3 regions of the Pseudomonas sp. GW821-FHT09H03 genome follow, and region 1 is predicted to be linked to each of the others. Evidence: riboswitches for the same ligand, from Rfam matches in the RefSeq annotation. Region 1 holds a riboswitch; each other region holds the start of a gene.
The links. Region 1 has a riboswitch for cobalamin ahead of AC07OG_RS09330 (CbtB domain-containing protein). Riboswitches for the same ligand answer to the same signal wherever they lie in the genome.

Region 1 (8,125 bases):
GCTCGTGATTGTCCTGGTTTTGCAGCACCGCCTGCACCTGACTCAGCCGCTGGGCGAACTGATCGCGAGCGGCGGTGCCTTCGTCGGCGCCGCCATAAGCGTAGCCACCCCAATTCAGGTAGACCTCGGCCAGGTCCTCGCGGCTCTGCCACAGGCGTCCGTCGATGGCGCCCTGCACACCCGCGCCATAGGCACCGGGCATTGCGCCGAAAATGCGCCAGCCGGCCTGGCGCCGTGCCGCATCCTGGTCCAGTCCTGTTTGCAGCAGTGCTTCACGTTCGCTGCGGACCTTGGCCGCCAGCGGGTTGAGGTCGTCCGGTTCATCGAGCTCGGCGACGGCTTGCACTGCCGCATCGAACAAGCGAATCAGATTGGCGAAGGCATCGCGAAAAAAACCCGAGACCCGCAAGGTCACATCCACCCGAGGGCGATCGAGCAGACTCAATGGCAGGATTTCAAAGTCATCGACCCGCTGGCTGCCGGTGGCCCACACCGGACGCACCCCCATCAGGGCCATGGCCTGGGCAATGTCGTCGCCGCCGGTGCGCATGGTCGCGGTGCCCCAGACCGACAGCCCGAGCTGACGCAGATGATCGCCGTGGTCTTGCAGGTGCCGTTCGAGAATCAGGTTGGCCGACTGGAACCCGATGCGCCAGGCGGTGGTGGTCGGCAGGTTGCGCACGTCCACCGAGTAAAAGTTGCGTCCGGTGGGCAACACGTCCAGACGACCACGACTCGGCGCACCGCTGGGGCCGGCCGGGACGAAGCGACCGCTCAAGGCGTCGAGCAGGCCGCACATTTCTGCCGGGCCGCAGGCGTCCAGGCGTGGCGCAACCACATCGCGCAGGTTGTCGAGGATGGCACTTACGTCCGCCCAAACGGCTTCCTGTAGGAGCGAGCATGCTCGCGATGGTGTGTCAGCTACATTGATGTCGACTGACACGCCATCGCGAGCATGCTCGCTCCTACAGGGGAAATTCATCGTTTGCGAGATCAGTTGCGTGGCAAACAATTCGAGGCGCTCGCGGGTGTCGCCGGTAATGCGCCAGGGGTCATCGGTGATTGACAACAAGGCCTGCGGACGCGGACCGCTCCAGGGATCGGCCAGCGCGCAATCCAATGGATCGAAGCCCAACGCGAAGGCGTTGGCCACAGCCCGCAGCAAACTCGACTGCGCACCCCGCCCATCGCCCCTTGGAATGCGCAGCAACGCGAGCAAAGTGTCGATACGCAAACGACCGCTCGGCGATTCACCAAACACATGCAAACCGTCGCGAATCTGCGACTCTTTCAAGTCGCACAAATAGGTGTCCAGGCGCGGCAACCAGATCGCCGCATCGGCATCGCTGTCGAGTTCCTCGTCCAGTTGCAGTTCACGGTCTATATGGCTGTCACGTACCAGTTGCAGGATGTCGCGCTGCAACTCCCGGGCACGGCGCGGATCGAGCAATTGCGCTTCGTAATATTCGTCGGCCAACAGTTCCAGGTCGCGCAGAGGCCCGTAGGTTTCGGCGCGGGTCAGCGGCGGCATCAGGTGGTCGATGATCACCGCCTGGGTACGGCGCTTGGCCTGGGCGCCCTCGCCCGGGTCGTTGACGATGAACGGATAGATGTTCGGCAGCGGACCGAGCAACGCCTCAGGCCAGCAGTTTTCCGAGAGCCCCACGCCCTTGCCCGGCAGCCATTCGAGGTTGCCGTGCTTGCCAACGTGGATCACGGCATGGGCGCCGTAGGTGTTGCGCAGCCAGAAGTAGAACGCCAGGTAGCCATGAGGTGGTACCAGGTCCGGGTCGTGGTACACCGCACTCGGATCGACCTGATAGCCCCGTGCCGGCTGAATGCCGACGAAGGTCAGACCAAACCGCAGGCCGGCAATCATCATGCGCCCGTCGCGACACATCGGATCATTGTCCGGCGTGCCCCAACGTTGCAGTACCGCATCACGATTGGCCTCGGGCAGAGCGTTGAACATCCGCCAGTATTCGTCCATGGCCAGGCTCTGCTGACAGGGACGCTGGTCGAGGGTGTCGAGGTCATTGCTGACGCCGCCAAGCAACTGCTGGATCAATGCCGTGCCGCTGTCCGGCAGTTCGGCCGGCAGCGGATAACCTTCGGTGTGCAGCGCGCGCAAGATGTTCAGCGCCGCCGCCGGGGTGTCGAGACCGACGCCATTGCCGATGCGACCGTCGCGCGTGGGATAGTTGGCGAGGATCAAGGCGATGCGTTTTTGCCCGTTGGACAGGCGCGCCAAATCTACCCAGCGCCGGGCCAGTTCTGCGACAAAATCCATGCGCTGCGGTTGTGGCCGGTAGCACACCACATCGCACTGACTGCGCTCGCTGCGCCACGCCAGGTCCTTGAAGCTGATCGGCCGACTGATGATGCGTCCGTCCAGCTCCGGCAAGGCGATGTGCATCGCCAGATCCCGGGGGCCAAGCCCCTGCTCGCTGGCGCGCCAGCCAGGTTCGTTGTCTTGGGCGCAGATGGCCTGGATCACCGGGATATTGCGGCGAAACGGTCGCAGATGCGGCGCTTCGGGACTGGATTGGGCAAAACCTGTGGTATTGAGAATCACCCCTGCTTCAGCTTCATCCAACAAGTCCTCGACCACCGTCAGGCAGGCGGGCTCTTTCAGGCTGGCCAGTGCAATCGGCAACGGGTTCAACCCCGCTGCCCGCAAGCGCTCGCAGAACACGTCGATAAAAGCGGTGTTGGCCGCCTGCAAATGCGAACGGTAAAACAGCACCGCCGCCACTGGCTGGCCGGCCTGCCAGTCGGCTTGCCAATCACTCAGTCGTGCGGGACTTGTATGCGGGTGGTAGATCGCCGTGCGCGGCAGTACCTGAGGCTGCGACCATGAATAATCACGCGCAAGCCATCGATTGGCCAGGCAGCGAAACAGGTCCAGCGCATTGGCCATGCCACCCTGGCGCAGGAAATGCCAGAGCCGCTCGCGATCTTCAGGAAGCACCGTGCTCAGGTCGCTCAACTCCGGGTCCGGACGGTCATCGCCCGGCACCAGGATCAACTGCACGCCGCGCTGTGACAGTTCGACCAGACGCTCGACACCGTAGCGCCAATAGGCGATGCCGCCATGCAGTGAAATCAGAATCACCTTGGCGTGGCGCAGCACTTGGTCGACATACAAGTCGACCGAGGCATGGTTCTGTACCTGCATCGGATTGGCCAGGCGCACGCTCGGGTAGTCGTCGGGCAACTGCTGCGCCGCTTCGGCGAGCAACGCCAGGCTGGAATCGCCGCTGCACAGGATCACCAGTTCGGCGGGGGTTTGTCCAAGGTCGGCAATGTTGTCCTCCGACACGAAGCCGCCGGGCTGGGTCCTGAGCAGGTGCATGGCTTACACGCTGAGTGCGGCGCGCAGTTGCGCTTCGAGTTGAGCGGCGTCGAGTTCCTGGCCGATCAGCACCAGACGGGTGACCCGCGCTTCTTCGGCGCCCCATTGGCGGTCGAAGTGCTTGTCGAAGCGAGTGCCCACGCCCTGGATCAGCAGGCGCATCGGTTTGTTCGGGATCGCGGCGAAGCCCTTGACTCGCAGGATGCCGTGCTGGACCACCAGTTGGGTCAGCGCATCCAGCAACAGGCTTTCGTCGGCTTGCGGCAGTTCAATGGAAATGGAGTCGAAAGCGTCGTGATCGTGGTCATCATGATCATCGCCATCGTGATGATGGTCATGGTGACTGTGACGGCTGTCGATGTGCTCTTCGGAGCCGACGCCAAGGCCGATCAGCACGTCCAGCGGCAGGCGACCGCTGCTGGCTTCAATGATTTTTACCGCTGGCGGCAGTTCTTCGGCGACTTCCAGGCGCACGCGGGCCAGATCTTCAGGGCGGATGAGATCGGCCTTGTTGAGGATCACCAGGTCGGCGCTGGCCAGTTGATCGGCAAATAGCTCGTGCAGCGGCGACTCATGGTCCAGGTTCGGATCGAGTTTTCGCTGGGCGTCGACCTGATCGGGGAATGCGGCGAAGGTGCCGGCGGCGACGGCCGGGCTGTCGACCACGGTGATGACCGCGTCTACCGTGCAGGCACTACGAATTTCCGGCCACTGGAAGGCTTGCACCAGGGGTTTGGGCAAAGCCAGGCCCGAGGTCTCGATGAGGATATGGTCGAGGTCACCACGGCGGGCGACCAGTTCACGCATCACCGGGAAGAATTCTTCCTGGACCGTGCAGCACAGGCAGCCGTTGGCCAGCTCATAGACACGACCGTTGGCTTCTTCTTCGGTGCAACCGATTGAGCACTGCTTGAGGATTTCACCATCGATACCCAGTTCGCCGAACTCGTTGACGATCACCGCGATACGGCGGCCCTGGGCATTGTCGAGCATGTGCCGCAGCAGTGTGGTTTTACCCGAGCCGAGGAAGCCGGTGACGATGGTGACGGGGAGTTTGGCCAGTGTTTTCATCGGATGCCCTTTGGCAAGGTGGCGGGCATACGGGACGACGACCGGCAACGCGCACGCGCGTGCCTGGAAGAATTCGCCACCGGATCACCCCGCCCGGTTGAAAGTCAGAATCTGTATCGAGGCAGGTCTCCTGGCTGACGGTGTGCCGGTCTTGGCGACCTGGCATTCGCTGCGCCTTCCCGCCGGCCTCATGGAGAGCCTGCAGTGGCGTGGCAACGAACATCACCGTTCACAGTTGCGGGGGCAGCCGCGGCATTGACCGCGTTCCCTTCTTAGCTTCGGCAAACGCCGAAGAACCTCGAAAGCGCAAGGCTACGCATCGTGCGGGGGCGGGTCAATGTTCACATTGATATTGCGGCGTCGCCTTCGCGAGCAAGCCCGCTCCCACATTCGGCCGAGTTCTGTCAGGGAAATACAGTCAAATGTGGGAGCGGGCTTGCTCGCGAAGGGTGCGACACGGTTTGCGATGAGAACGTTTGCCAATTGACGCCCAACCCCCGCCCATGCTCTCCTAGACGCTTGTTACGGGTGCCCTTCACAGGGTGAAACGGGAAACCGGTGAATCATGTGCTTTACTCCAAAGCCATGTCAGTCCGGTGCTGCCCCCGCAACGGTAAGCGAGTGAAGCGTCAGATCCACTGTGCCGATATGGCGTGGGAAGGTGATGCTTGCAGGTTCAGGCGATGCCTGCGCCCCTCGTGAGCCCGGAGACCGGCCCGCAACACAAAGTGACCAGTACGGTCTCTGAACAACAACCCGCGGTGGGCGGGCGCTGTTTGAACTTCTGCGCGCTCGCTCGTGCAGGGCTCTGCATGCGTTCTTGTTCCCGCTGACAGAACAAAGGGAAACGCCATGTCGATCATCAGCAGCACCGGCCACAGCACCGCCAGCACCACCACGACCCTGACCCAGCGTCTGACCGCCGCCGTCTGCGCGTCGATCCTGGGTGCGTCCCTTGTTTACTTCGCCGGCTTCTCGCACATCGAAGCGGTGCACAACGCCGCTCACGATACCCGCCACAGCTCTGCCTTTCCGTGCCATTGAGAGCTGCCGACATGATCAAGCGTATCGCGCAAACCGCAGGTTTCACCGGGCTTCTGGCCGCCCTGCTGCTGACCCTCTTGCAAAGCTTCTGGGTGGCCCCGTTGATATTGCAGGCCGAGACCTACGAAATAACCGAGCCGGCCGCCGTTGAAGTCCATGAACACGCAGGGGGCGCCAACGCCGCCCACACCCACGACGCCGAAGCCTGGGAGCCGCAAGACGGCTGGCAGCGCGTGCTGTCGACCACTGGGGGAAATCTGGTGGTGGCCGTCGGCTTCGCCCTGATGCTGGCCGGCCTGTATACCTTGCGCGCTCCGACCAGGACTTCCCAGGGTCTGCTCTGGGGCCTGGCCGGCTATGCGACTTTCGTGCTCGCGCCAACCCTCGGCCTGCCACCGGAACTGCCGGGCACCGCGGCGGCCGACCTGGCGCAACGTCAGCTCTGGTGGATCGGCACCGCGGCTTGCACGGCTGTCGGTATCGCCCTTATCGTTTTCGGCCGTCACTGGCTGATGAAAGCCCTGGGTGTCGCCACTCTCGCCGTTCCCCATTTGATTGGTGCGCCGCAACCTGAAGTGCATTCGATGCTCGCTCCAGAGGCGCTGGAGACACAATTCAAAATCGCTTCGCAGTTGACCAACGTGGCGTTCTGGCTGGCCCTGGGCCTGATCAGCGCCTGGTTGTTCCGCCGCAAAAGCGATGGCCAATACCACGCATGAGTGACATCAGCGCAGCGCCGACCCTCGTGGTCGGCCTGGGCTGCCAGCGCGGCTGCCCGGTCAGTACGCTGCTGGCGCTGCTGGAGCAGGCGTTGCAAGCACACCAGATCCAATTGCATGAAATAAAGGCCCTGGCCAGTATCGATCTCAAGCGCGAAGAGCCGGCCCTGAACGAGTTGGCCGCGCAGCTTGGGCTACCGGTGACCTACTTCAGCAGCGAACAACTTGCCGCCTATGAGCAACATCTCACTCATCAATCGCAAATCGCCTTCGAACGCACCGGCTGCTACGGCGTAGCGGAAAGCGCCGCCCTGGCATTGGCCGAACAACTGGCCCAGGCGCCGGCAAAGCTGCTGATTGCGCGACAAAAATATGCCCAGGCAACCCTGGCATTGGCTGGCGCGGCATAAAATCCCCGATAATCCCCACCTTCGATCATGAGCATTCTTCATCTGAAGCCTTGCCCAGCCGTTTTTTGCCACAGGAACCGAGCATGACCGTCTACTTCATTGGCGCAGGCCCCGGCGACCCCGAACTGATTACGGTCAAGGGCCAACGGCTGATTCGCAGCTGCCCGGTGATCATCTATGCCGGCTCGCTGGTGCCTGCTGCGGTATTGGAGGGTCATAGTGCCGAGCAGGTGGTCAACAGCGCTGAACTGCACCTGGAACAGATCATCGAGCTGATCAGGACCGCCCATGCCAATGGCCAGGACGTCGCGCGGGTGCATTCCGGCGACCCGAGCCTGTATGGCGCGATCGGCGAGCAGATCCGCTACCTGCGCGAACTGCATATTCCCTTCGAAATTGTCCCCGGCGTCACCGCCACGGCGGCCTGCGCGGCGCTGCTGGGTGCAGAGCTGACGCTGCCGGACGTATCCCAGAGCGTGATTCTTACCCGCTTCGCCGACAAAACCGCGATGCCTGCCGGCGAGGAACTGGGTAGCCTGGCGCAGCACGGGGCGACCATGGCGATTCACCTGGGGGTCAATCATCTGGAGAAAATCCTGGTCCAATTGCTGCCGCATTACGGTGCCGATTGCCCGATTGCGGTGATTCACCGGGCGACCTGGCCGGATCAGGATTGGGTGGTGGGGACGCTGGCGGACATTGCCGCAAAGGTTGAGGCCAAGGGGTTTCGGCGCACCGCGTTGATCCTGGTGGGTCGGGTGCTGGGCAGTGATCATTTCAGCGAGTCGTCGCTGTATCGCGCCGGGCATGCGCATCTTTACAGACCTTGAGCACGCCTGCCCCAGTGGTGAGGGGGTTTGCCTGTAGTAAGGAGACTTGAGGGGGCTTACCTGTGGCGAGGGGGCTTGCCCCCGCTGGGGCGCGAAGCGGCCCCCGGCATTCATCCAGATAAACCTTGCATTGAGGTACTGCGACGGCTTCGCCGCCGAGCGGGGCGGTGCGGCGGTCCGACAAGCCCCCTCGCCACAGGCAAGCCCCTCAGCACAGGATATCCATCACCCATAAAAAAACGGCGCTCACGGGGCGCCGTTTTTCATGCCGCAGCGAACCCCTTAGTAGTAGGCGTTTTCTTTCTGCGTGTGGTCGGTCACGTCACGTACACCCTTCAACTCAGGAATACGTTCGAGCAAAGTACGCTCGATGCCTTCCTTGAGGGTCACGTCAGCCTGGCCGCAGCCCTGGCAACCGCCGCCGAACTGCAGGACGGCAATGCCGTCTTCAACCACATCGATCAGGCTGACCTGGCCGCCGTGGCTGGCCAGCCCCGGGTTGATCTCGGTCTGCAGGTAATAGTTGATCCGCTCGTTGACAGGGCTGTCGGCAGTGACCGTCGGCACCTTGGCGTTTGGCGCCTTGATGGTTAACTGGCCGCCCATGCGGTCGGTGGCGTAGTCGACTACCGCGTCGTCCAGGAAGGCTTCGCTGAACGAATCGATGTAGGCGGTGAAGCTTTTCAGCCCAAGCGC
Region 2 (11,890 bases), on a different contig from region 1:
GTCCCAGCACTTTCTCGGTAGCCACTAATCCAAACAGAGCGGCCGCGAATCCATCGAGGTACAACAACAGGCGATAACGTTGCTGGAATCTCTTGGTGAGGAAAAAAGCCAGCAATGCGGCACCGCCGCCGACCCAGATGTAGTTGAAGTCTGCTATCCAGAAAATCGGTTGATCGAGAAGTAGATCGCGAATGGTGCCGCCACCAATGGCAGTAATGATGCCCAGTACCACGGCGCCGAATACATCGACCCCCACCTTGTGAATAGCCAGTACCCCGGTAATGGCGAATACCGCGGTGCCCAGCATTTGCTGAAAATACAGCATCCGTCACTCCGTTTTCAGGCTGGCCATCTCGAGAGTGATGGCGGTGTGGGCGTGCGGTTGTGATTGTAGCTGATGGCTGGCCGCCAGCTATTTGCGCTGAAGGGCTTTCGCGGGTCATCACCCTGAGGCGCGGCACCCAGTCACCAAGAGCGAAATCGCAGGATTTTCGCTCCGTCAAACGGGTCAACGAGATAGTGCGCGTGGACTCCGAACGTCTGCAAAAGGCGGTGCGGGGTCAGCACTTCAAGCGGTTTGCCCAAGGCAACGAGGCGTCCACGTTCCAGCACGGCCAGACGATCGCAGGTGAGGGCCTGGTTGAGGTCATGCAGGGCGATCACCGTTGTCACGGGCAATGCGTGAACCAGATTCAAAATCCCTATCTGGTGCTGGATATCCAGGTGATTGGTTGGCTCGTCCAGCAGCAGGATGCGCGGGCACTGAGCCAGGGAACGAGCGATATGCACACGTTGACGCTCTCCGCCAGACAGGCTGCGCCAGGTTCGCGTGGTCAGATGCGCCGCATCCACGTTGCGCAGCGCTTGATGAACGATCTCGGTGTCCTTGGCCGACCACGAGCTCAAGGCAGACAGCCAGGGTGTTCGGCCCAGGGCCACGGCATCAAATACACTGATGGCATCCAGGGTATCGGCCTGTTGCTCAACCAGCGCCAGGGTTCGCGCTATGGTTCGTCTTGACTGTGCCTTGAGGCATTGGCCGTCGAGATGGATGCTTCCCCGGCTTGGCATGCGCACGCCGGCCAGCAGCTTGAGCAGTGTGGATTTTCCCGAACCGTTGGGCCCGATAAGGCCCAGGGTCTCGCCGTGGCGGATGTCCAGGTGGATCTCGTCCAGTAATTCAATGTCGCGAATTTGCAATCCGAGGCCGGAACAGCTCAATACAGGCTGGTCGATAAAGGGCATGGCAGCATTCATCGGGCATTCCTTCGGCCGATCAGGATCAGGGCGAACACCGGCGCTCCGACCAATGCAGTAATCACGCCGACCGGGATAACCTGGCCTTTTATGAGGGTGCGGGAGAGCACATCGGCGGCAATCAGAAACACGGCACCACCCAGCGCGCTGGCCGGTAGCAGGCGTGTATGCCCGGTACCCAGCAACAGCCTTGCGGCGTGGGGAATGACCAGACCGACGAAACCTATGGAGCCGACAATCGACACCATCACCGCCGTCACCAGTGCGGCGCAACTGATCAGCAGAAATTGCACGCGACGTACGGCAATGCCGAGCGAGGCGGCGGAGTCGGTACCAAAGGTGAAGGCATCCAGCGCGCGACGGTGCCACAGGCAAACGGCCAGACCGGCCATGGCAGCGGGAACGGCCAGCCACACCGAAGGCCAGCGCACACCACTGAGGTTGCCCAGCAACCAGAACATGATGCCGCGTGCCTGTTCGGAGCTGGCCGACTTGGTGATCAAAAATGCAGTCAGCGCATTGAACAGCTGCGAACCGGCAATCCCCGCCAGGATGATCTGACCGGTACTGCCAGGGACACCGCTGGCGCGCCCCAGTAAAACCACGACAGCAAAGGCAGCAACGGCTCCGGCAAACGCCCCGACCGACATCGAAATGGCTCCGGCACCGATACCGAGTAACGCCACCAGAACGGCCCCCGTCGAAGCGCCCGCGGAAATGCCGAGCAGATAGGGATCGGCCAACGGGTTGCGCAACAGCGATTGCAGGATCACCCCGCAGGTCGCCAGGCCCGCACCGCAAGCTCCTGCGACCAACGCGCGGGTCAGGCGGTAGTTCCAGACGATGCCTTCGTCGATGGGGTCGAGAACATAGCCGGCATTCCACAGTTTGTTGGCCAGCACCTGGAGTACCACGCCGGGTTCGATGCTTGTTTCACCGATAGCGACACCGGCAACCACGCTTAAAAGCAGGGCCACCAACGCCAGCAGGGTACGAATCAGCGCTGCAGTCATTTTGGCAGGTCGTAGCTGTTGATGGCCGTTGCCAGGGCTTGCAGCCCATCGAACATTCTCAGGCTGGCCTGCATGGCCATGGCGTCGAGGATGATGATGCGGTTGTTTTTTACCGCGTCCATGTTGCGGGTTACCGGATCGCTGTGCAGGAATGCCAGCTTCTTTTGGTAGTCGTCAGCGGGGAAACGACGGCGATCCATGCGGGCGATGACCAGGAAAGTCGGGTTGGCTTTTGCGATGGTTTCCCAACCGACCGTTGGCCACTCTTCGTCGGACTGCACCACATTGCGCACACCCAGCGTTTTGAGCATGAAGTCTGGAATGCCTTTGTGACCGGCGACATAGGGGTCGATATCCAGACTGGCACTGGAAAACCACACCAGTGCACTGGTGTGGTTCTTGTCTTGCACTGCGGCAACGGACCTGGCCAGACTGGCCTTGAGTTGCGCGTTCAACTGTTGGCCACGGGCCTGAACATCGAAAATCCTGGCCAGCTCAGTGATGCTTTTGTAGATGCTTTGCACACGAAACGGCGCCAGGCGAGTGCCGTCGGCACCGACCAGGTTGTCCTTGGATTCGCAATCCGAGGGCATGAGGTAAGTGGCGATTCCCAGTTCGTGAAACTGCTCGCGGGTAGCGACTGCGCCTTGCGGGCCGACCATCCACTCCAGCTCGACAGCGACCAGTTCCGGTCGTTTGCCGATCACCGACTCGAAACTCGGCTCGTTATCCGCCAGGCGTTCGATCTTGTCGTTTTGCCCCTTGTACTTATCCAGCACATCGTTGAACCACAGAGAAGTGCCGGCCAGTTTGTCACCCAGCCCGAGGGCAAAGAGCATTTCGGTGCCGGCCTGGCCGATCGTGACGGTTCGAGCCGGTGCGTGTGGGAAGGTCAGCGTGGCACCGCAGTTCTCGACCGTCAGCGGATATTCAGTAGGCGCGGCACAGACCAGCGAGCAAAGACCCAGGCCAGCGAATAGGGTGACAAAGCGGGGCAACAGCATGATGCATCTACATTTGAACCGTACACGGAGCAAGGGTGCACGGTCTGGAAACACATCATCGAACGCTGCCAAAAAGCAGGGCAGGGCGATCACCTGAGTGACGCGCGCGCAAGGATGTCCTTCCCGGACACCCCGCCGGTCAGTGATTGTTACTTGGCCGGCAGGTCTCCTGACTGATGCGTCATCGCATGCTCCAGCCTTCCCGGGGTTCAATCCCAGTGGCAGTTCAGGAGCACGCTCAGCACCTACAGTTGCGGGGGCAGTTCCGTTTGATGCGTTGCACGCATCACGGATTCCCTATTAATCCCATTTGGAAACCGGCGGCGGCATGTTAGTCGATCATGCCGCCCGAGGCGAACCCTCTCTGGATCAGAAGTATTTGAGCCAGCCGATATCACGACGGCGGGCCTTCACGGCGGCAAACCAGCGCACAGGCAGATACAGCGCGGCGGCCAGCAGCACCGCCGTCAGCCACACCGAAAAAATGCTATCGAAACCGAAGTAGTCGCTCTGGTTCAGACCGAACAACGCGACGCTGGTCAGATAGAGCACCTTCAGCACATAAAGGTGCAGCAGGTAGAAGAACATCGGCGCCGCACCAAACACCGCCAAAGCGCTGATCCACTGGCGTTGCCGAGCCCGCTCGAAGCCAAGAAGCAGCAACAGGCCCACCCCGAGTGTCAGCGCAAGGAACAGCAGAGAAGGTGGGTACTTAGTGATGTTGAAGAAGCTCATGAGGGTCTGTGTGGTGGTTTCATGCACCCTCCATTGCGCCTCGCCATACCCGTTGACCAGGCGCAGTGCGACAAAGCCCAAAAGCGCGCCGGCACCCCCCAGCAACAGATGGCGTTGACGCAGGCGGGCAGAGGCTGAATGCGCGAACCAGGGGCCGATGCAATAACCCAGGGCGATGACACCGATCCACGGCAGCACAGGGTAGGAGCTGCGCAGGCGCAGGCCGTCAGAGAACTCGATCCAGCCGCGATCATGCAAAATGGCCCACGGCAGGTGCATGGCTGATCCGACCGGGAAGTGCAGCGGATCGAGCAGGTTGTGCCCGGCGACGATGACCGCACCCACAACCCACAGAATCGGCCGCGGCAGCCAGACCAGCGCAGCAAGGGCAAGCATGCTCACGCCAATCGCCCAGATCACCTGCAGGTAAATCACATGGGGCGGGAACTGGAAGGTCCAGGCGAAATTCACCAGCGTGAACTCCAGCAGAACCAGGAACAGGCCACGCTTGAAGAGGAACATCGACACCGCGTTCCGGCCCTGGTGCTTTTCGCCGTACAGGTAAGCGGACAGTCCGGTGAGCAGCACGAACACCGGCGCACATAAATGGGCGAGGGTGCGGCTGAAAAACAACGTCGGCTCGGTGGTGTCGATGGCCATCGGGTCAGCCACCTGGCGGTGCAGAAAGAACGTCTCGCGTACGTGATCCAGCAGCATGAACAGGATCACCAAACCCCTGAGGGCATCGATGGACATCAGGCGTTGACTGGCGCGGGTGGCGGGTGGGGTTTGATAAAGGGTTGTCATTGAAAGCCGCAGGCAAGGGGGGGATAGCGCTGCCAGTTAACGGCCGGCAGTCAATATAATGTTATTATATAACATAAAATAATCCGAAGGCGACTCTTTCAAGGGGGGCTGTGCGCTCCCCTTCAACACTCATAAAAGCCAGTGGGAGGACCAAGAAGGGGAGATGCCATACCTGCAAGACCTACTGTCTTTTGGTTACGATAAGCACGACCGCCGCAATTCTCTCGACTTCCCTGTAGATATCCGACTCCAGTTCCTCTCCAAAGACGTCGGGATCCATCTCCCGATAGCTCCAGGCCAGTCCCGGGCGGTCAACCAGCGGCAGCGCCTGCTCAAGAAACAAATCCACGCCCTCTACACAAGGCGCGCCGGTATACAGAATCACGCTGCCTCCCGGCGTCAGGCGCTCGATCGCCTGGGTCAAAATACGCACCGATAACTCCGAACCCAAATGCTCCCCGCCATGTCGGTAGGCGCGACGTTGAGTGTCTTGCATGTATGGTGGGTTGGCGACGATCAGGTCAAAACAGCCTGTTGTTCCTGCAAGGATATCGCTGTGGCACGCGCAAACATTATCGACCCCTGCAAGCGAAGCATTGACGGCGGTGAATCTCAGGGCCAGGGGATTGATATCCAGTGCCGTGACCTGAGCGTCCGGTCGTGCCCTGGCGATCAGAATGGCACCGACCCCGCTACCGCAACCAATGTCCACTGCCGTCTGGATCGGATGCACGGAAGATTGCAGGAAGCCCTCCACTGCCTGAGCGAAACGATAGGTGTCGGGGCCGAAAAAAACCGAGTCGTGAGCCTGGGTAGGAAAACTGGAATGAACCAGGAGCAAATCGTCGAGGCTCGACCAGCGTACGCCACTCACCCACATGTCAGCCTGGGGGTGCAGGAAGCCACTTTGAAATAGCGCCTGATGCTCTTGCGCCCCAAGCAAACCGGCCTCGAACGGGCGACTCCAGCCGAAGATATCTCTCAGATTGTGCGCCGTGCGGTTTTCCTCTCGTCCATTGACCCGCAGGTGAGTCAATGGCGTCACCGTCACGAACCGATATTGCTGTTGCTGTAGACGTTGCCCCAGATGCAGCAAGGCCAGGTCTTGACTGTGGTGTTCCGATACAGCCGTGTTCGCGCTCGAGTCGCAAAGGTCGGATCGATTCATGATGTCAGTGACCCTTGAGAAAGACGTTGAGAGTAGATTCTGGTAGCGGCCAGACCTTCGGGTGTCGGGTGCGAGTCGGGACCCATCAGCGCAATAAGCTCTTCAACAGACGCCAACAGCAAAGCGGGTGACGACGCGCTCGGCGAAACTCTGCTATCGCGCCGAGGAAAGCGGTTGCGAAACGGATTGGCTGCTTCGCCTTGCCAGTCACCTGCAATCCAGTCATTCAACAGCTGTTTCTCGTAGCCATTGAACACACCGAACATGGCGGCGCCCGGACCCTCGACAAGCTGCCAGAAGCGGCTGTCCCGAGGGTCTTGATGGCGCTTGATCCAGCCCCTGTTTTCCAAAGCTGCAAGCAACTGCCGGCTTTGGCCAGGGGTGGCCAGCCACTGGTTGATGGTGCGGCCTTCGAGGCGACAGTAATCTGAATGCATGTGCTGGCCAAAGGTGCTCTTGGTCTCGAGCATGGCGACCAGTTCCTGCTCAAGCTCAAACGAGTGAATGACGTCCGTGGAGTTTTTTCCGAGATCATTGAGCAGATAGCCGGCGCGCAGGCGTTCCAGAAATACAGCCTTCGTTTCGTCGTTGGGCAAGAAATTCAAAACCGCTTCCACGGCCTTGAGTGCATGCCCGGAGCTGGCATTGTCGATGGTGACATGCAGCGTAAAGTAGTAAGGGTCGATACCCAGTTCGTTGAGTTCGAAAGCCGTGATCAGAAGATGCAAGGGCAGTTGTTCGTAGCCAAGGTTGTAGCCAAGCATTTCTGGCAGGAAATCATCTGACAGCCTTCCCAGTGCCAGTTGTATCGCCCCTTGTAGATAGAACGCGTCATCGAGCGGGGCGTGCGGCGCACAGTCGTGCTCAGTGAGCAGGTTACGAAAAAGCAGGACGTGATTGAGAGCGGGTTCGCCGTCGCCCAGTTCCTCGAGATAGGTGCGGATCAGACCGCTGTATCTCCAGTCATCGACGTGCTGGGTAGTGCCATATAGCCACGCCCCGTCCACCAGTTTGCTCGGTGCCACATGTTGCAAGAAATACAACGCATGAGCTTTGTTGGTGAAGAATTTCCTGCCTTCCCCAGCGCGTCGACCTTCCAGGTAGGTGCGGTAACGCTCGGCGACGGCCTGGCTGTTGTGTGCAACCCAGCCGGGCAGATCTGCCAGACCGATTGGCAGGTTGGCAGTGAGACACCTCGCAGCCTGCAATTGATCCTGCAGGTAGCGACGCACAGTCTCCTCCTCGACTTCACCCGGTGTCCGGATCAGCCGGGTATACAGCGAAAAATGGGCGCCCAAGGCTATTGGCGTCTTGGATGAATGCTCGGAATGAATCTGTAAGGACGTCATGGCAGGCCTGCTGACTTTTCTCGGTATGTAAGTCAGAGAGGCCCGGTATTACGAAAATTCAAAAGAGTTGAAAACTTGCCGATGGTCGACAGCAAAATGGTTCATTGCTGGATTGCGGACGCATAAGGCCGAGTTTTGATGTGTGTCATATCGGCTATCAACAATACTGTAAGACTGAAGCGACTTTCGCACCCGCGAAGGCCAGCCTGTTGGAGAGACCATGCAGATTCTCGACAATCGCAAGGCGGTGGGTACGTGGCCATTGCTACGCCTGGGCTTTCGTCCTTTCTTCCTGCTGGGCAGCACGCTGGCTGCCCTGGTGATAGCGTTATGGGTTTTCGCCATGCAAGGCTACAACTTCTGGGGCCCGCCCTTGGGTGGTTGGCTGGCGTGGCATCGGCATGAGCTGATCTTCGGTTTTGCCGGCGCGATCATTGCCGGTTTTTTGCTGACTGCGGTACAGGCATGGACGGGGCGCTCCAGCCTTGGCGGCAAGCCGCTCGGCGTACTGGTGGCGATCTGGTTGGTGGCGCGGCTGGCATGGTGGTCGGGCTCGCCGCAGTTGCTGTTGCTGGCCAACCTGCTGTTCTTTGCCAGCGTGGCATTGATCATGGCGCATTTGCTTTGGGCCGTGCGGCAAACGCGCAACTACCCAATCGTGGTGGTGCTGGCATTGTTGCTGGGCGCCGATGCGCTGACGTTGCTTGGGGTGCTGCAGGCAAACGACGCCTGGCAGCGTCAGGGCACCTGGGCTGCCGTCTGGCTCGCCGCGGCGATGCTGGGATTGATTGGCGGACGGGTGATTCCATTTTTCACCCAGCGTGGTCTCGGACGAGCTTGCGCCGTCGAGCCCTGGGGGTGGCTGGACAATGCTCTGTTGGTTGTCACTGCCTTGGTGGCGACTCTGTTTGCGTTGGGAGTTGCTCTGCAGGCGCATGCGTGGCTGGGTCTGGTTTTTTCCGCCTTGGCCGTCGGCCACGGCATTCGCCTGGTGCGCTGGTTTGATGGCGGCGTGCTGCGGGTTCCCCTGTTGTGGTCACTGCACCTGGCGTATGCCTGGCTGGTGATTGCCTGCATCAGCATGGCGCTCTGGCATTTCGGACTTCACGGCGGTATCAGTCAGGCGCTGCACGCCCTTACGGTCGGCGCTTTGGGCGGCTCGATCCTGGCCATGCTGGCGCGGGTTTCCCTAGGTCATACCGGACGACCGTTGCAGCTGCCACGGGGTTTTACCCTGGCATTCATGCTGCTCAACCTGGGTGGCCTGTTCCGTGTGCTGGCTGTCGGTGTCTGGTATCAGCCCGCGATCTGGTTGGCGGCTATCTGTTGGGTCGGCGCATTTGTCCAGTATCTGTGCTGCTATGCACCCATGCTCTGTCGTGCTCGCGCTGATGGTCAACCCGGCTGATGGAGAAAGTATGAGTTACCTATTGTTGAAGTTCATTCATTTGACGGCGGCGGCTTTCTTCATTGGCGGGGTGTTCTTCGAGGTGATGATCCTCAGTCCCGCAGCCCGCCAGCTGGATTTGGCGCCTCGCGAGCAGTTATCGAAGGCTCTGGGCGCACGGGCACGCCGTGTCATGCATTTGGTCGTGCTGGCGCTGTATGGGGCAGGACTGGGGTTGGCATGGCAGTATCGAGCAGTGCTGCGCGATCCTTTGACCGGCAGTTTCGGCACCTTGCTAGCGCTGAAAATCGGCCTGGCCCTGAGTATTCTGGGCCAATTCGGCTATGTGGTTTATCTGATGCGGACGGGGCAAATGACTGCGCAACGATCCCGGCGGATCCACCTCAGCGTGCTGGTGCATATGCTTGGCATCCTGTTTCTGGCCAAGGCGATGGTATTGCTGTCCTGGTGAGGGTTTGCATGCGTGGCGATCGGAGGGCCGACCTGTGCGGCTGACCGAGGGTGGAACCGATCCGCGCCTTATTCGCCGGCAGGGAACAATGATTGCTTGCGCCCGCCCATAGATGAATGCGGTTAGTGCCGCAAGTTGAGGTACCAATCGGCATAGGGGGTATTCGAGACCTGATACCGATTGAAGTCAGGGGATCCGTCGTTCCACCACACCGGCCCGCGCTCACCAAGCGCCACCTTCGCTGAGTGAACGCCAGCTCTGGCTTCTTTCATCTGCTGGACATCGCCAGAGGCTTTCGCTGCCTTTACCTCACGACGAGCTGCCATCAGGTCGTTGACCAGGCGCTGGCGCACATCGTCATTGAGCGATGGATTGGCGCAACGCCACAACTGCCCTTTGACCACGAAGTAGCGACCGTCCGGTGTTGTCGGATTCATATCTTTGAATCTCCACGATGCCAGGGGAGGGGCACTTTGCGTGCCCCCCCCCGTAGCGCCAGGTTGAAGCTTTAAATTACTTGGGTTACCCAGCGTCTGATCTTTGGATCAGCGTACCAGGCAAGGCTGCTTGTTGTTAAAGCTCCAGCCAGGAATCAGGAACTGCATCGCGACGCTGTCATCCCGCGCGCCGAGTCCCATGCCTTTATACACTTCGTGGGCCTTGGCCACGGCGTCCATGTCGATGTCTACCCCGAGGCCATGCCTTGACGGAACCTTCACGTAGCCACCTTCGATTTTCAGCGGCTCCCTGGTCAGGCGCTGGCCGTCCTGCCAGATCCAGTGTGTGTCTATCGCGGTGATTTCTCCCGGTGCGGCGGCGGCTACTTGAGTGAACATGGCCAGGGAGATATCGAAGTGATTGTTGGAGTGCGAGCCCCAGGTCAGACCCCACTCGTGACACATCTGGGCGACCCGGACCGAGCCCTGCATTGTCCAGAAGTGCGGGTCGGCGAGCGGTATGTCGACCGATTGCAATTGAATGGCGTGGCCCATTTCGCGCCAGTCGGTCGCGATCATGTTGGTGGCGGTCTTCAAGCCCGTGGCACGGCGGAATTCGGCCATGACTTCGCGACCTGAATAACCGTTTTCGGCACCGCATGGGTCTTCGGCGTAGGCGAGGACAGGGTGCTGGTCCCGACACAGACGGATGGCTTCCTTGAGCGACCAGGCGCCATTGGGGTCCAGGGTGATTCGGGCGTCAGGAAAACGTTCGGCCAGGGCGGTGACCGCCTCGATCTCTTCATCACCACGCAGCACCCCGCCCTTGAGCTTGAAGTCGTTGAAGCCGTACCTGGCCTTTGCGGCTTCAGCCAGGCGCACGACCGCGTCCGCGGTCATGGCTTTCTCATGACGTATCCGCAACCACTCGTCTTCAGCGTCGGACTCGTTGCGGTAAGCCAGATCCGTGACATTGCGGTCGCCAATGTAGAACAGGTAACCGAGCATTTTCACCGCGTCGCGCTGCTGCCCTTCGCCGAGCAATGCAGCTACGGGAACTTCGAGGAATTGACCCAGCAGGTCGAGTAGCGCGGCTTCCATCGCGGTCACCGCATGAATGGTGATGCGCAGGTCGAAGGTTTGCAGGCCGCGACCTGCCGCGTCACGGGACGCAAAGGTAGTGCGCATCTGATTGAGGATGCGTTGGTACTGGCCGATGGGCTGGCCGATCACAAGGGCGCGTGCGTCTTCGAGCGTTTCGCGGATGCGTTCGCCACCTGGTACTTCGCCCACCCCGGTGTTACCGCAACTATCCTTGAGAATGACAATGTTGCGGGTGAAGAACGGCCCGTGGGCACCGCTAAGGTTCAGCAACATGCTGTCGTGACCCGCTACGGGTACGACCTGGAAACTGGTGACGACAGGCGACTTGGTGATGTTGGCAGTATGTTCAGCGTTCATGGCAAGTTCCTAAAAATAAGGTGATTCAGCGATCAATGGGCTCAGAGAGATTTGCTGACTGCCGCAACCGTTGGCGCGGCGTTCGGCGGTGTCAGCAGGGACGATGCTTTGGGCGAGGTCTTGGCGAAGAACACCAGTATCGCGGCAAGCACCGAGGTGCCGGCCAGGCCATAGAGGCCGCCTTGAATCGACCCGGTTGTCTGCTCAAGGAAACCGAAGGTCGTCGGTGCCACGAAACCACCCAGGTTGCCGATCGAGTTGATCAGCGCGATGACGGCGGCGGCGATACGCGCATCCAGGTAGCCTTGGGGAATTGGCCAGAACAGCGAAGACGCCGACTTGAAGCCGATGGCCGCGAAACAGATAGCGACGAACGCGAATATCGGTCCACCGGTGGTGGACAGGAACATCCCGGCTGCTGCAATCAACAGGGCCGTTGCGACCCAGGCCTGCTGAAACTTGAACTTGCTCGACAGCGAGGCAAAGGTGTACATGGCGATGATCGAGATCAGCCAGGGAATCGAGTTGAAAAACCCTACCTGTACCTCACTCAGGTCACCCATCTTCTTGATGATGCTGGGCAGCCAGAAGGTCGCGGCGTAAATCGTCAGCTGAATACAGAAGTACAAGGCGCAAAACAGCAGGATCTGGCGGTCTTTGAGGAGCTTGCCAATGGTCGGTTTGACGCGGGTCAATGCCTCACGCTCGCGTTGTTCCTGATCGATGGCACCGACCAGCGCATCTTGCTCTTCACGGGTCATCCAGTTGGCGTCGTGAGGTTTGGAATCAAGCCAGAACCA
Region 3 (11,890 bases), on a different contig from region 1:
GCAGCTCCTGCAGATCCTTTTCCAGCTGCACGGGCACAGTCAATTGCTCGCCCAGCTCTTGCGCGAATAGCGCACAACGCTGCAGGGGCGAACTGATCAGTCGATCCCACGGGCCCTGCTCAATTACCGCCGCGCGCATCTGCGCCCAGCCCGTGGCGGTCAGGGCATCGTCGAGGCTGCCACGCAGGCCGCCGCCGAGCTCGGTTTCGCCGTGGCGCAGCAGATCCAGGCGCAAGGTCATGCCGGACGATCCGCCACTGCGGCTTCGGCGAACGTCGCCATCTGCCCGTGCAGGTCACACGCCAGACGCAACAACGGCACAGCCAGAGCCGCGCCACTGCCTTCGCCCAGGCGCAGACCGAGATCGAGCAAGGGGTGCGCGTTCAAGGTCTCCAGCACATGGCGATGACCCGGCTCGGCTCCCCTGTGAGCAAACAGCAGCCACTGACGACACTCAGGGTTCAAGCGCACCGCGACCAGCGCAGCGACACTGCAGATGAAGCCGTCCACCAGCACCGCAATACCTTCCTGCGCGCACGCCAGATAGGCACCCACCAGCGCCGCGATTTCAAAACCACCCAGGTTGAACAGGGTCTGCAAGGCATCGCCACGCTGCGCATGGTGCAGCGCCAACCCACGCTCGATAACCTGCGCCTTATGGCTGACACCTGCGGCATCGAGCCCGGTGCCCGGCCCGGTCAAATGGGTCACAGGGCAATCGAGCAAAGCACAGGCCAGGGCGCTGGCCGCTGTGGTGTTGCCGATGCCCATTTCGCCACCGATGAACAATTGTGTGCCCGCCGCTTTGGCCCGCTGCACGCTGTCACGACCGGCCTGCAAAGCCAGTTGGCCCTGGGAACCGGTCATCGCTGGCCCCTGCACAAAGTTTGCCGTGCCGGCGCCGATGTTCAAGTGCCGCACGCCCGGCAGATTGAGCGTCGGCGTGATCGTGCCCAGATCAACCACTTCAAGGGAGGCGCCCAACTGCCGCGCCAGCACACTGATTGCCGCGCCACCGCTGACGAAGTTGTGCAGCATCTGCCCGGTGACTGCCTGGGGAAACGCCGACACCCCCTCGGCGACTACGCCGTGGTCGCCGGCGAAAATGGCGATCCATAGCTGATCCAGGCTCGGTTTGACCCGCCCTTGCAAACCGGCAAGCTGCACTGCCACCGACTCCAGCTCACCGAGAGAACCCGCCGGCTTGGTCAGTTGCTGTTGGCGCGCCTGCGCCTGTTCGAGCACTTGCGCATCGATCGGCTGGCACGGGTTCAGCCACCAGGATTGAGTCATAACGCAGTTCCTTTCAGAGTCAGGGGCAGGCCCGCCACGGTCAGCACGACTCGCTGACAGCGCTCGGCCAGGGCTTGATGCAGCCAACCGGCTTCATCGACGTAGCGGCGAGTCAATTCGCCCAGTGGCACGACACCCATTCCGGTTTCGTTGCTGACAAAAATGACTTCACCCGGCAAGGAAGCCAGGCAGTCGAGCAAGGCTTCGCGCTCGGCGTGCAGGCGTTCGGGGTTGTCGAGCATCAACAGGTTGGTCAGCCACAAGGTCAGGCAATCCACCAGCAGGCAACGGTCACTGCCGGCGTTTTCGCTCAGGACCCGGGCCAGTTCCAGGGGTTCTTCGACCAGCGCCCATTCGGCGGGACGGCGGGCGCGGTGGTGGGCCACGCGATCGCTCATTTCACCGTCCAAGGGCTCGCTGGTGGCGATGTAGGTCACCTGAAGCTGACTGTCTGTTGCCAGTTTTTCGGCCAGGCGACTTTTGCCGGAGCGCGCGCCGCCGAGGATCAGTTGGAGCATGGTTCATTCCTTAAGAACTTCGGTGAGGATGCAGGCCTATTCGCGGGCAAACCCGCTCCCACAAGGATCGGGGCTGTTCACAACTTTGGGCACAATCACCGACCCGGTGGGAGCGGGTTTGCCCGCGATGGCGCCCTCAAACTCACCTCAAATCCCACAGAGTTGCCGCAGCTGTCGGGTATCCAGATGCTTCTCCACCAGATCCGCCAAGCGCTCGATATCGCGTTCGCGCAAGGCGTGGTAATCCACCTCCTGTACATCCTGCAAACCTGCCCAGCGCAACAGCGCGCTGCACGCCGCCGGCGACTCGAACAGGCCATGCAGATAGGTGGCGAAGATCTGTCCGTCGGCGCTTTGCGCACCATCACAGCGACCGTCATCGAGTTGCACCGCTGCGCTTTCCAGGGCCGGCCCGGTGGTCACGCCGGCGTGAATCTCATAGCCGGCAACCGGCGCATCTTCCAGCGCCAGGCGACCGCGCACATTGCGCAACTGTTTCTCTTGTTCGAGCTGCGTCTGGAATGCCAGCAAGCCCAGGCCGGCGCTGGAGCCCGGCGCCCCTTCGAGGCCGAGCGGGTCGTGCACTTGCTCGCCGAGCATTTGCAGGCCGCCACAGATGCCCAGCAACTTGCCGCCGTAACGCAGGTGGCGGGCGATAGCGCTTTCCCAGCCGTTGGCGCGCAGATGAGCGAGGTCGCTGCGCACACTTTTCGAGCCGGGCAGAATGATCAGGTCGGCAGGCGGTATGGCCTGGCCGGGGCCGATGAATTGCAGGTCCACCTGCGGATGCAAGCGCAAAGGATCGAAATCGGTGTGATTACTGATGCGCGGCAGCACCGGCACCACGACTTTCAGGACCTGGTCGGCCTTGGCGGTCTGGCGCTGATCGATGCCGTCCTCAGCCTCCAGGTGCAGATCCATCACATACGGCAGGACGCCGATCACCGGCTTGCCGGTGCGTTGTTCCAGCCAGTCTAGACCCGGTTGCAGCAAGGCGATGTCACCGCGAAAACGGTTGATGATGAACCCCTTGACCCGCGCCTGCTCGCTCGCCGACAGCAGTTCCAATGTGCCCACCAGATGGGCGAACACGCCACCGCGATCGATGTCGGCAATCAGCACAACCGGGCAGTCCACCGCTTCGGCAAACCCCATGTTGGCAATGTCACCGGCCCGCAGATTGATTTCGGCCGGAGAGCCCGCGCCTTCGACCATGACCAGCGGATACGCCGCGCTCAGGCGCTCGTGGGAGGCCAGCACCGCCTGCATGGCGATGGTCTTGTAGTCGTGATAGGCGACAGCGTTCATGGAGGTGACCGCACGGCCATGAATGATTACCTGGGCGCCGGTGTCGCTGTTGGGCTTGAGCAGCACCGGGTTCATGTCAGTGTGCGGTTCGAGGCCGGCGGCCTGGGCCTGCACCGCTTGCGCGCGGCCGATCTCGCCACCGTCGGCGGTCACGGCGCTGTTGAGGGCCATGTTCTGCGGCTTGAACGGCACCACTCTCACACCCTGGCGCGTAACCCAGCGGCATAGCGCGGTCACCAGTGTGCTTTTGCCGGCATCCGACGTGGTGCCTTGCACCATCAGCGTGGTCATTGATTTTCCTTGGCGTAATCTTCAAAAGCCTGCGCCAGGCGCACCCAGTCAGCTTCTTCACCAGGCAAGCCGAAGCGCAGGCTGCTGTTGTGGGTGAACAAGCGCAGGAGAATGCCGCGCCGGGCCATGAACTCATGCAGCTCTTCGGCGCGCTCGGTGACCAGCCACTGGAACAAAGCGCAACCACCCTGAGGTTTGAAGCCGTATTGGTCCAGCAGCGCGGCGAGACGTTCGCTGGCCTCCTCGGCGCGCACTCGCTGCCTGATTTGCGCTTGCGTATCTCGCAGACAGGCTTCACCGACCACCCGGGTTGGCCCGCTGACCGCCCATGGCCCCACTTGCTCGGCCAGCAACTTGAGCAGCCTGCGCTCGGCCAGCACGAAGCCCAGGCGCACACCGGCCAGACCAAAAAACTTGCCGAACGAACGCAATACAATCAAACCGACCTGGTGGGCAAATGGCGCCAAACTCAGTTGCGGCGTGTTGTCCATGAAAGCCTCGTCCACCACCAACCAGCCACCGCGCTGAGCCAGTCGCGAGTGCCAGTCGAGCAAGCGAGCGGGCGTCAGGCTCAACCCCGTGGGGTTATTCGGATTAACCACCACCAGCACGTCGAGGCTGTCCAGGAAGAAGTCGACTTCATGCTCCAGCACTTCGCGCACGATGTAACCGTTGCGACGCCATGCTTCGGCATGCTCGGCGTAACAGGGCGACAACACGCCGACCTTGCCCGCACGACGCAAGCGCGGCAGCAGTTGAATGGCCATTTGCGAGCCGGCCACCGGCAAGGCCTGCAAGGTGCCGTAATAATCGCAGGCAGCCTGCTCCAGTCCATCGTCGGTTTCCGGCAAGCGCGCCCAAGCCCGCAACGGAATGTCCGGCACCGCAAAAGGCCAGGGGGCAAGGCCGGTGGACAGGTCGAGCCATTCGGCTTCGTCTATGCAGTAATCGAGCGCCGCCTTGCGCAATCGTCCACCGTGCTCAAGCATAAAATTCGGCCCCTATGCACAGGATCAGCAGCCATAACCATACCCCGCGCTGGACCAATTGCCAGCCCCGGTCGATCGAGTCGGCATCCGCCGGCAAGCCTTCGCCCAACTGTGGACGCTGATGCAGTTCGCCGTGATAAATCGCCGCCCCACCCAGCTCCACGCCCAGCGCCCCGGCTCCCGCCGCCATCACCGGACCGGCGTTGGGGCTGTCCCAGGTCGGCCCCTGGGTGCGCCAGCATTTAAGTGCCAGCCGGGTTTTGCCAAGCACAGCGTAAGTCAACGCCACCAGCCGCGCAGGGATGTAGTTGAGAACGTCGTCGATCTTCGCCGCTGCCCAGCCGAAGCGCTCGAAGCGCTCATTGCGATAACCCCACATCGCATCCAGGGTGTTGCTCAAACGATAGAGCACGACGCCCGGCGCTCCGGCCACGGCAAACCAGAACAACGCGGCGAACACCGCGTCACTGCCGTTTTCCAGCACTGACTCGGTGGCGGCACGGGCGACCTCGGTTTTATCCAGGTCAGTGGTCTTGCGGCTGACCAGATAGCTCACCCGGGTGCGCGCCTCCTCCAGGTCATCCCTGCGCAGCGCTCTGGCAACTGGCTCTACATGCTCGCCGAGACTGCGCATGCCGAGCGCGCAATAAAGCGCGAGGATCTCGACAATCCAGCCAACATAAGGCGCCCAGGAAAATGCGGTGGCCAGCAGAGTCAGCGGCAATACGGCGATCACCCAGGCGGTGACGCCATGGCTGCGCCAGCCACGCCCACCACCATTGAAACGTTGCTCGACGCGCTCGGCAAAACGGCCGAACGCCACCAGCGGATGCCAGCGTTTGGGTTCACCCAGCAGCGCATCCAGCGCCACTGCGGCGACACTCAACAACGCCACACTCATTGACTCACTCCCCAATAATTTTCGTACAGCAGTTCGCTCAACGGACGCGCTTGCGCCCAGCCTTCGAGTACCAGCATCGGCGCTGGATAGAATTCTTTGACCGGCCCCAGGCACAGCACCGCGAGGGGTTTGGCGCCGGGTGGCAATTTCAGTAGATCGGCCAGCGCCTGCGGTTCGAACAGAGATACCCAGCCCATGCCCAGCCCTTCGGCGCGGGAGGCCAGCCACAGGTTCTGAATGGCGCAGGACAACGACGCCATGTCCATTTCCGGCAGGGTGCGGCGGCCGAAGATATGTCGCTCGCGATCATCCATCAGCGCGGCGACCAGCACTTCGGCGCAATCGCTGATGCCTTCGACCTTGAGTTTCATGAACTCATCGCTGCGCTCGCCGAGTGCTTCGGCGGTGCGGATACGTTCTTCTTCCACCAGTTGCCGGATCTGCCCGCGCAGCGTTCTGTCGCCGATGCGGATGAAACGCCATGGCTGCATCAGGCCGACGCTGGGTGCCTGGTGTGCGGCTTCGAGCAGGCGCCGGAGCAGTTCGGGCTCGACGGTGCCGCCGCTGAAATGGCGCATGTCGCGGCGTTCGGCGATGGCGCGGTAGACGGCGGCGCGTTCGGCTTCGGAAAAGGCGTTGTCAGTCATGGCCTCTTCGCGGGCAAGCCCGCTCCCACAGGGTTCTGCATTTCTTCAGGCAATACATCAATCCTTGTGGGAGCTGGCTTGCCAGCGAAGGCGGCTTCAGGCTCGGGGGCAAATAGTGCGGCAATCGCTGATGGGTTGGATGGAAAATAGAAGTGCACGTAGGAAGCCGTCATCCGCCCCTCGCGATAAACCGCCTCGGCCCCACGTCCGCCATTCGGGCTCAAGCCTCGGGCAATCGGCTCAAGTCCAGTGGTGGTCAGCGAATGGTGATACGTGTGCCCACGCAGCACGCCCTCTGGCAACTCCACCGCTTGCAACGCCAGCGCCGCCAGACGCTTTTGCATGACAGCCTCACCCGGCAACAAACCGACCAGTTCGGCGCGGGTGCCCTCGACATCAGTCAACGAGTCGAGCAGGTAAAGCATGCCGCCACACTCGGCCAATAGCGGTTTACCAGCTGCATGGTGGGCGCGGATCGCCGCCAGCATCGACGTGTTCCGCGACAGCGCCACGTGATGCAATTCCGGATAACCGCCCGGCAGATACAAACTGTCCGCCTCAGGCAAACCACTGTCGCGGATCGGCGAAAAGAATGACAACTCGGCGCCCATCGCGCGCAGCAGATCCAGGCTCGCGCCGTAGGTGAAGGCAAAGGCTTCATCACGGGCGATGGCAATGCGCACGCCGGCCAGTAACGGTTCGACTTCAAGCACATCGGGAGTCGCAAACTCTACCGCCGGTGGCAGCGCTACTTCGCAACTGCTGGCCAGGGCGTCGGCCGCGGCATCGAGACGCAAGTCGAGATCGTTCAATTCACTGGCCTGGACAAGTCCCAGGTGCCGGCTCGGCAACTCGATCCCGGTCTCACGGGACAAGGCACCATACCAGCGCAACCCTTCGGTGAGGCTGCCTTCGAGCAATTGCGCGTGACGCTGGGTGCCCACGCGGTTGGCCAGCACTCCGGCAAACGGCAAGTCCGGTTGATAACGCGCCAGACCCAGGGCCAGCGCGCCAAACGACTGCGCCATGGCGGTGCCATCGATGACACCCAACACTGGCACACCAAAATGCCGGGCCAGATCGGCACTGGACGGCGTGCCATCGAACAGGCCCATGACCCCTTCGATAAGGATCAGGTCGGCCTCGCCGGCGGCTTCCCACAACAGGCGACGACTGTCCTGTTCACCGACCATCCACATGTCCAGTTGATACACCGGCGCACCGCTGGCGCGTTCGAGGATCATCGGATCGAGAAAGTCGGGTCCGCACTTGAACACCCGCACCTTGCGTCCTTGATTGCGATGCAAGCGGGCCAGCGCGGCGGTGACGGTGGTCTTGCCCTGACCGGAAGCCGGCGCGGCAATCAGCACCGCCGGACAATGACGGGATTGCTTCACAGCTCGACGCCTTTCTGCGCCTTGATCCCGGCCTGGAAGGCGTGCTTGATCATGCCCATTTCGGTGACGGTGTCGGCCAGCTCGATCATTTCCGCTTTCGCGGCGCGGCCGGTAACCACCACGTGTTGCATGGGCGGACGGGCCTGCAGGTCGCTGAGCACCAGATCGAGGTCGAGGTAGCCGTGCTTGAGGGCGATATTCAATTCATCGAGTACTACCAGGCCTATGGCAGGGTCACGCAGCAGCTCGCGGCAAACCTGCCACGCCGCTTGCGCGGCGGCGATGTCGCGCTGGCGGTCCTGGGTTTCCCAGGTGAACCCCTCGCCCATCACATGAAAGCGCACCTGCTCGGGGAAACGCCGGAAGAACAGTTCTTCTCCGGTGCTGTTGCGTCCCTTGATGAACTGCACCACGCCGCATTGCATGCCATGGCCCATGGCGCGCGCGAGCATGCCGAAAGCCGAACTACTCTTGCCTTTGCCGTTGCCGGTCAACACCAGCAACAGGCCGCATTCATTCGGGGAATTGGCGATGCGTTCGTCGATCACGGCTTTTTTGCGCTGCATGCGCGCCAGGTGACGTTCGTCACGATCGGGGGTATCAGTCATGGGGGAGCTCTCCGTTGAGTCTGGATAACGGCGGGCAGGCACAAGAATAGGTGGCAACAAGCCTGGCATCGCCCACCGTGATGCCACTGGATGAATCAGGCCGGTCTCCGGGCTCATGAGCGGCTTTGCGCCAGGCTGCGCGCCTTCCCATGTCGACAATGGACACAGTGGCTCAAGGCGCAGCTTTCACTCATTTACCGTTGCGGGGGCAGCGCCGGGATTGTGGGCTTTCGAACCCATCGAAGGCTCACTCACCGGCTTCCCTGTTTCACTCTGTCGACCCAAGCCACAGAGCACCTGAAACAAGCCGCGAAGGTTAGAGGGTTGGGGGTGGAGCGTCAATTAAAGCCGGGACGCTGGAGAGCAATTAAGTGCGCTGATCAATAATCCGACAGCGATCTTGTGCCTTGGCCCCAGCAGTGATATCAAAGCGCCATAAATTTACTACACAATAACAAGGGTGAACCCCATGCAAGGCATGATCATCAGCAATCCGAAGCTGGAATTCCTGCGCCCGGCGCTGGAACGCTGGTTCGACTGCATCGACCGTTACAACGCCATACGCGGCGACGGTGAAACGCCGTACTGGCACGACGAAAAGGCCAATCTTGGATTGCTCTCCGTGGCAGCCTGGATGGCCGAAATGGTCACCCTGCAACAGACGCAAACCCGCAAACAGACCGAAGAAGGCGAACGCAACAGCCGCGCCGATCTGTTTCTCGCGACACCCGACACCCGTGCCTACATCCAGACCAGCCAGCGCTGGCCACGGGTCAACAGCCTCAATGTGACTCAGGCATTGCTCGACGTCACCAGCGATGCCAGGCGCCTGAGTCATGCCAGCGAGCTGAAACTGGGCTGCCTGTTCGTCGCCCCGCACAAAGCCCAGCAGGGTGCCACGCCGGAAGAGCTGCAGGACATGGTCGACGACCTGCAAAAGGAGCATACCTGCGCCGTGGCTTGGTACTTCCCCTACGCCTATCGCAAGTTGCGCAACGAGGCCGGCAACTACCACCCCGGGATTGCCGTGCTTTTCAAAGAAGCTCGCACCTGAGGCGTTGAACCTTCGCGCGATAACGCTTCTCTATGATTAGAAGAAGGTATTCATAGGGAAGCCCAGCATGCGCACCTCCCAGCTCTTTGTCATGATTACGCTCGTCGGTGGGCTCGCCGCCTGCGGTGAAAGCGCCAGCCTGAAAGTCGCCGACGGCACCGGGCCGTCCCCCCAGCTCCCGCAACCCAACAAAACCCTGCTGCCGACGATGAACATAGCGCCGGCAACAGGCTGGCCGCAGGGCGCGAAACCGGTCGCCGCGACAGGAACTCAAGTGGCGGCGTTCGCCGAAAACCTGGACCACCCTAGATGGCTGTACGTGCTGCCCAACGGCGACATTCTGGTGGCGGAAACCAATGCGCCACCCAAACCCGATGATGGCAAGGGCGTTAAAGGCTGGGTAATGAAGAAGGTCATGGGTCGCGCGGGTGCTGGCGTACCGAGCCCGAATCGAATCACATTGTTGCGCGACAAGGACCACGACGGCGTTGCCGAAACCCGCACAGTGTTCCTGCAAAACCTCAACTCGCCGTTTGGCATGACCCTGGTCGGCAACGACCTGTACGTGGCCGACACCGACCGCCTGCTGCGTTTTCACTATGAAACCGGCGATACGGTGATCAAGGCGCAACCAATCAAAGTGCTCGACCTGCCGGGCGGCACGCTGAATCACCACTGGACCAAAAACGTCATCGCCAGCAAGGACGGTAGCAAGCTGTACGTTACCGTTGGCTCCAACAGCAACGTCGCCGAACACGGCATGGACAAGGAAGAGGGTCGCGCGGCGATCTGGGAAGTCGATCGCACCACCGGCAACCAGCGGATTTTCGCCTCCGGCCTGCGCAACCCCAACGGTATGGACTGGGAACCGAAAAGTGGCGCGCTGTGGACGGCGGTGAACGAGCGGGACGAGATCGGCAGCGACCTGGTGCCGGACTACATTACCTCGGTCAAGGACGGTGGCTTTTACGGCTGGCCGTACAGCTACTACGGCCAGCACGTCGACGTTCGCGTAGACCCGCAAAACCCGCAACTGGTGGCCAAGGCCATTGCTCCGGATTATGCCGTCGGCCCGCACACGGCCTCCCTGGGCCTGACCTTCGCCGAGGGCAGCAAGCTGCCTGCGCCATTTACCCAGGGTGCTTTCATCGGCCAGCATGGCTCATGGAACCGTAAGCCGCACAGTGGCTACAAAGTGATTTTCGTGCCCTTCAACGCTGGCAAACCCGCCGGGCCGCCGGTTGATGTGCTGACCGGCTTCCTGAATGACGAGGAGCAAGCCATGGGTCGGCCGGTAGGCGTGGTGATAGACCGGCAGGGTGACTTGCTGGTGGCCGATGACGTGGGGAACAAGGTGTGGCGGGTGTCGGCGGTCAAATAACCGCGACGCGCCCTTAACTGTAGGAGCGAGCATGCTCCGGGCGGCGTTCCGACGATGAACTCAAGAACACCGCGGGGTATCAGACTCCCCGCGTTATCGTTAACGCCCATCGCGAGCATGCTCGCTCCTACAGAGGGGCGCTAGCGTTTGCGGCAAAGGGTAAGCCCATCCCCCAACGGCAACAACGACAGATCCACCCGGGCATCCTCCTTCAACGCACGATTGAGCGTCTGGATGGCACGGGTGTCCGCACTCTCGGGATCGCTCTCCAGCACCCGCCCACTCCACAGCGTGTTATCGAAAACCACCAACCCGCCTGATCGCAACAAACCCAAGGCATGCTCCAGGTATTGCGGGTAATTGGCCTTGTCAGCGTCGATGAATACCAGGTCGAACTGCCCGCCCTGCCCTTGCCGTTCAAGCTCGGCCAGGGTTTGCAGCGCCGGCGCCAGGCGCAGGTCAATCCGCTCGGCGAGGCCGGCCTCCTGCCAGTAACGGCGTGCGGTAGCGTTGTAGTCCCCCGGGATATCACAGCAAATCAACGCACCGTCCGCCGGCAAAGCCGCCGCCATGCACAGCGCGCTATAACCGGTAAAGGTGCCAACCTCCAGCACACGCCTGGCACCGGTCAGTTTCACCAGCAGAGCAAGAAACTGCCCCTGCTCCGGTGCCACCTGCCAACGCGCCATGGCTAACGCCTGGGTTTCATCGCGCAGGCGCTCGAGCAACGGCGTTTCGCGCAGGGAAACATCGAGCAGGTATTGATACAAAGCGTCGTCAAGGTTGAGTGTGCGGGCGGTCATGGCCACAACCTCGGGCTACTACGGATTACGCGCCAGGTGCTCAGGTTCCAGCACACGCTTGGCACTCAGATAGGCCTTCTGCCAATACGCCTTGGACAAACTGTCGAGCTTGACCGTGCCACCCGTGGCCGGTGCGTGCACGAAGCGTCCCTCGCCGACATAAATCCCGGCATGGCTGACCTGGGAGCCGCCATTGGTGGCGAAGAAGATCAGATCGCCGGTCTGCAGGCCTTCCTTGCCCACGTTGGCCGCTCGCATGGAGATCATTTCGCGAGTGGTCCGCGGCAAGGAGATCCCCGTGACATCACGGTACACATAGGCGATCAACCCACTGCAATCAAATCCGGAATCCGGTGTGTTACCTCCCCAGCGATAAGGTGTACCCACAAGGCCCAGGGCGCGAAACAGCACATCTTCCGCTTCAGGTGAAAAGGCTTGTGAGGATCCGAATACGATGGGCGCGCGAACCACCGGCGCAGGAGGCGGTGTGCGACTGGCGCAGGCGCTGAGCAGCGCTGCGAAGCAGATGATTGCGAGGCGGGCCGAGGTCATCATTAGCAGTGCATCCTGATCTGGCTGCGGCTTTTTTCTGCCGGGAGTGCAGAAAAGAAAACCGCCTGCGTGTCACGCAGGCGGTTTGCCATCATTCGTAGATCAGAATTTTAGCGGCTACGCGGCAAACTTCAAGTAAGACTTTAAG

Region 2: another riboswitch for cobalamin. It lies ahead of AC07OG_RS07965 (ABC transporter substrate-binding protein); the one in region 1 lies ahead of AC07OG_RS09330 (CbtB domain-containing protein).
Region 3: another riboswitch for cobalamin. It lies ahead of cobO (cob(I)yrinic acid a,c-diamide adenosyltransferase); the one in region 1 lies ahead of AC07OG_RS09330 (CbtB domain-containing protein).

Annotation. Positions count from the first base shown of each region.
Region 1 covers NZ_JBWKOF010000005.1:237,429-245,553, reverse strand. Annotated here, with positions in the region: gene cobN (cobaltochelatase subunit CobN) at 1-3,355, opposite strand, end outside; gene cobW (cobalamin biosynthesis protein CobW) at 3,359-4,426, opposite strand; cobalamin riboswitch at 4,530-4,742, opposite strand; cobalamin riboswitch at 4,936-5,160, shown strand; gene AC07OG_RS09330 (CbtB domain-containing protein) at 5,279-5,470, shown strand; gene AC07OG_RS09325 (CbtA family protein) at 5,482-6,189, shown strand; gene AC07OG_RS09320 (cobalamin biosynthesis protein) at 6,186-6,599, shown strand; gene cobM (precorrin-4 C(11)-methyltransferase) at 6,683-7,429, shown strand; gene nfuA (Fe-S biogenesis protein NfuA) at 7,712-8,125, opposite strand, start outside.
Region 2 covers NZ_JBWKOF010000004.1:285,746-297,635, reverse strand. Annotated here, with positions in the region: gene AC07OG_RS07980 (trimeric intracellular cation channel family protein) at 1-325, opposite strand, end outside; gene AC07OG_RS07975 (ABC transporter ATP-binding protein) at 466-1,257, opposite strand; gene AC07OG_RS07970 (FecCD family ABC transporter permease) at 1,254-2,258, opposite strand; gene AC07OG_RS07965 (ABC transporter substrate-binding protein) at 2,267-3,274, opposite strand; cobalamin riboswitch at 3,417-3,611, opposite strand; gene AC07OG_RS07960 (acetyltransferase domain-containing protein) at 3,644-4,816, opposite strand; gene AC07OG_RS07955 (methyltransferase) at 4,998-5,984, opposite strand; gene AC07OG_RS07950 (iron-containing redox enzyme family protein) at 5,981-7,333, opposite strand; gene AC07OG_RS07945 (NnrS family protein) at 7,554-8,741, shown strand; gene AC07OG_RS07940 (CopD family copper resistance protein) at 8,752-9,192, shown strand; gene AC07OG_RS07935 (hypothetical protein) at 9,315-9,629, opposite strand; gene gudD (glucarate dehydratase) at 9,738-11,090, opposite strand; gene AC07OG_RS07925 (MFS transporter) at 11,132-11,890, opposite strand, start outside.
Region 3 covers NZ_JBWKOF010000013.1:67,358-79,247, reverse strand. Annotated here, with positions in the region: gene cobC (alpha-ribazole phosphatase family protein) at 1-241, opposite strand, end outside; gene cobT (nicotinate-nucleotide--dimethylbenzimidazole phosphoribosyltransferase) at 238-1,293, opposite strand; gene cobU (bifunctional adenosylcobinamide kinase/adenosylcobinamide-phosphate guanylyltransferase) at 1,290-1,811, opposite strand; gene AC07OG_RS19030 (cobyric acid synthase) at 1,959-3,410, opposite strand; gene cobD (threonine-phosphate decarboxylase CobD) at 3,407-4,399, opposite strand; gene cbiB (adenosylcobinamide-phosphate synthase CbiB) at 4,392-5,300, opposite strand; gene bluB (5,6-dimethylbenzimidazole synthase) at 5,297-5,947, opposite strand; gene AC07OG_RS19010 (cobyrinic acid a,c-diamide synthase CobB) at 5,944-7,344, opposite strand; gene cobO (cob(I)yrinic acid a,c-diamide adenosyltransferase) at 7,341-7,952, opposite strand; cobalamin riboswitch at 8,034-8,268, opposite strand; gene AC07OG_RS19000 (hypothetical protein) at 8,422-9,006, shown strand; gene AC07OG_RS18995 (PQQ-dependent sugar dehydrogenase) at 9,074-10,387, shown strand; gene AC07OG_RS18990 (class I SAM-dependent methyltransferase) at 10,528-11,190, opposite strand; gene AC07OG_RS18985 (C40 family peptidase) at 11,209-11,745, opposite strand.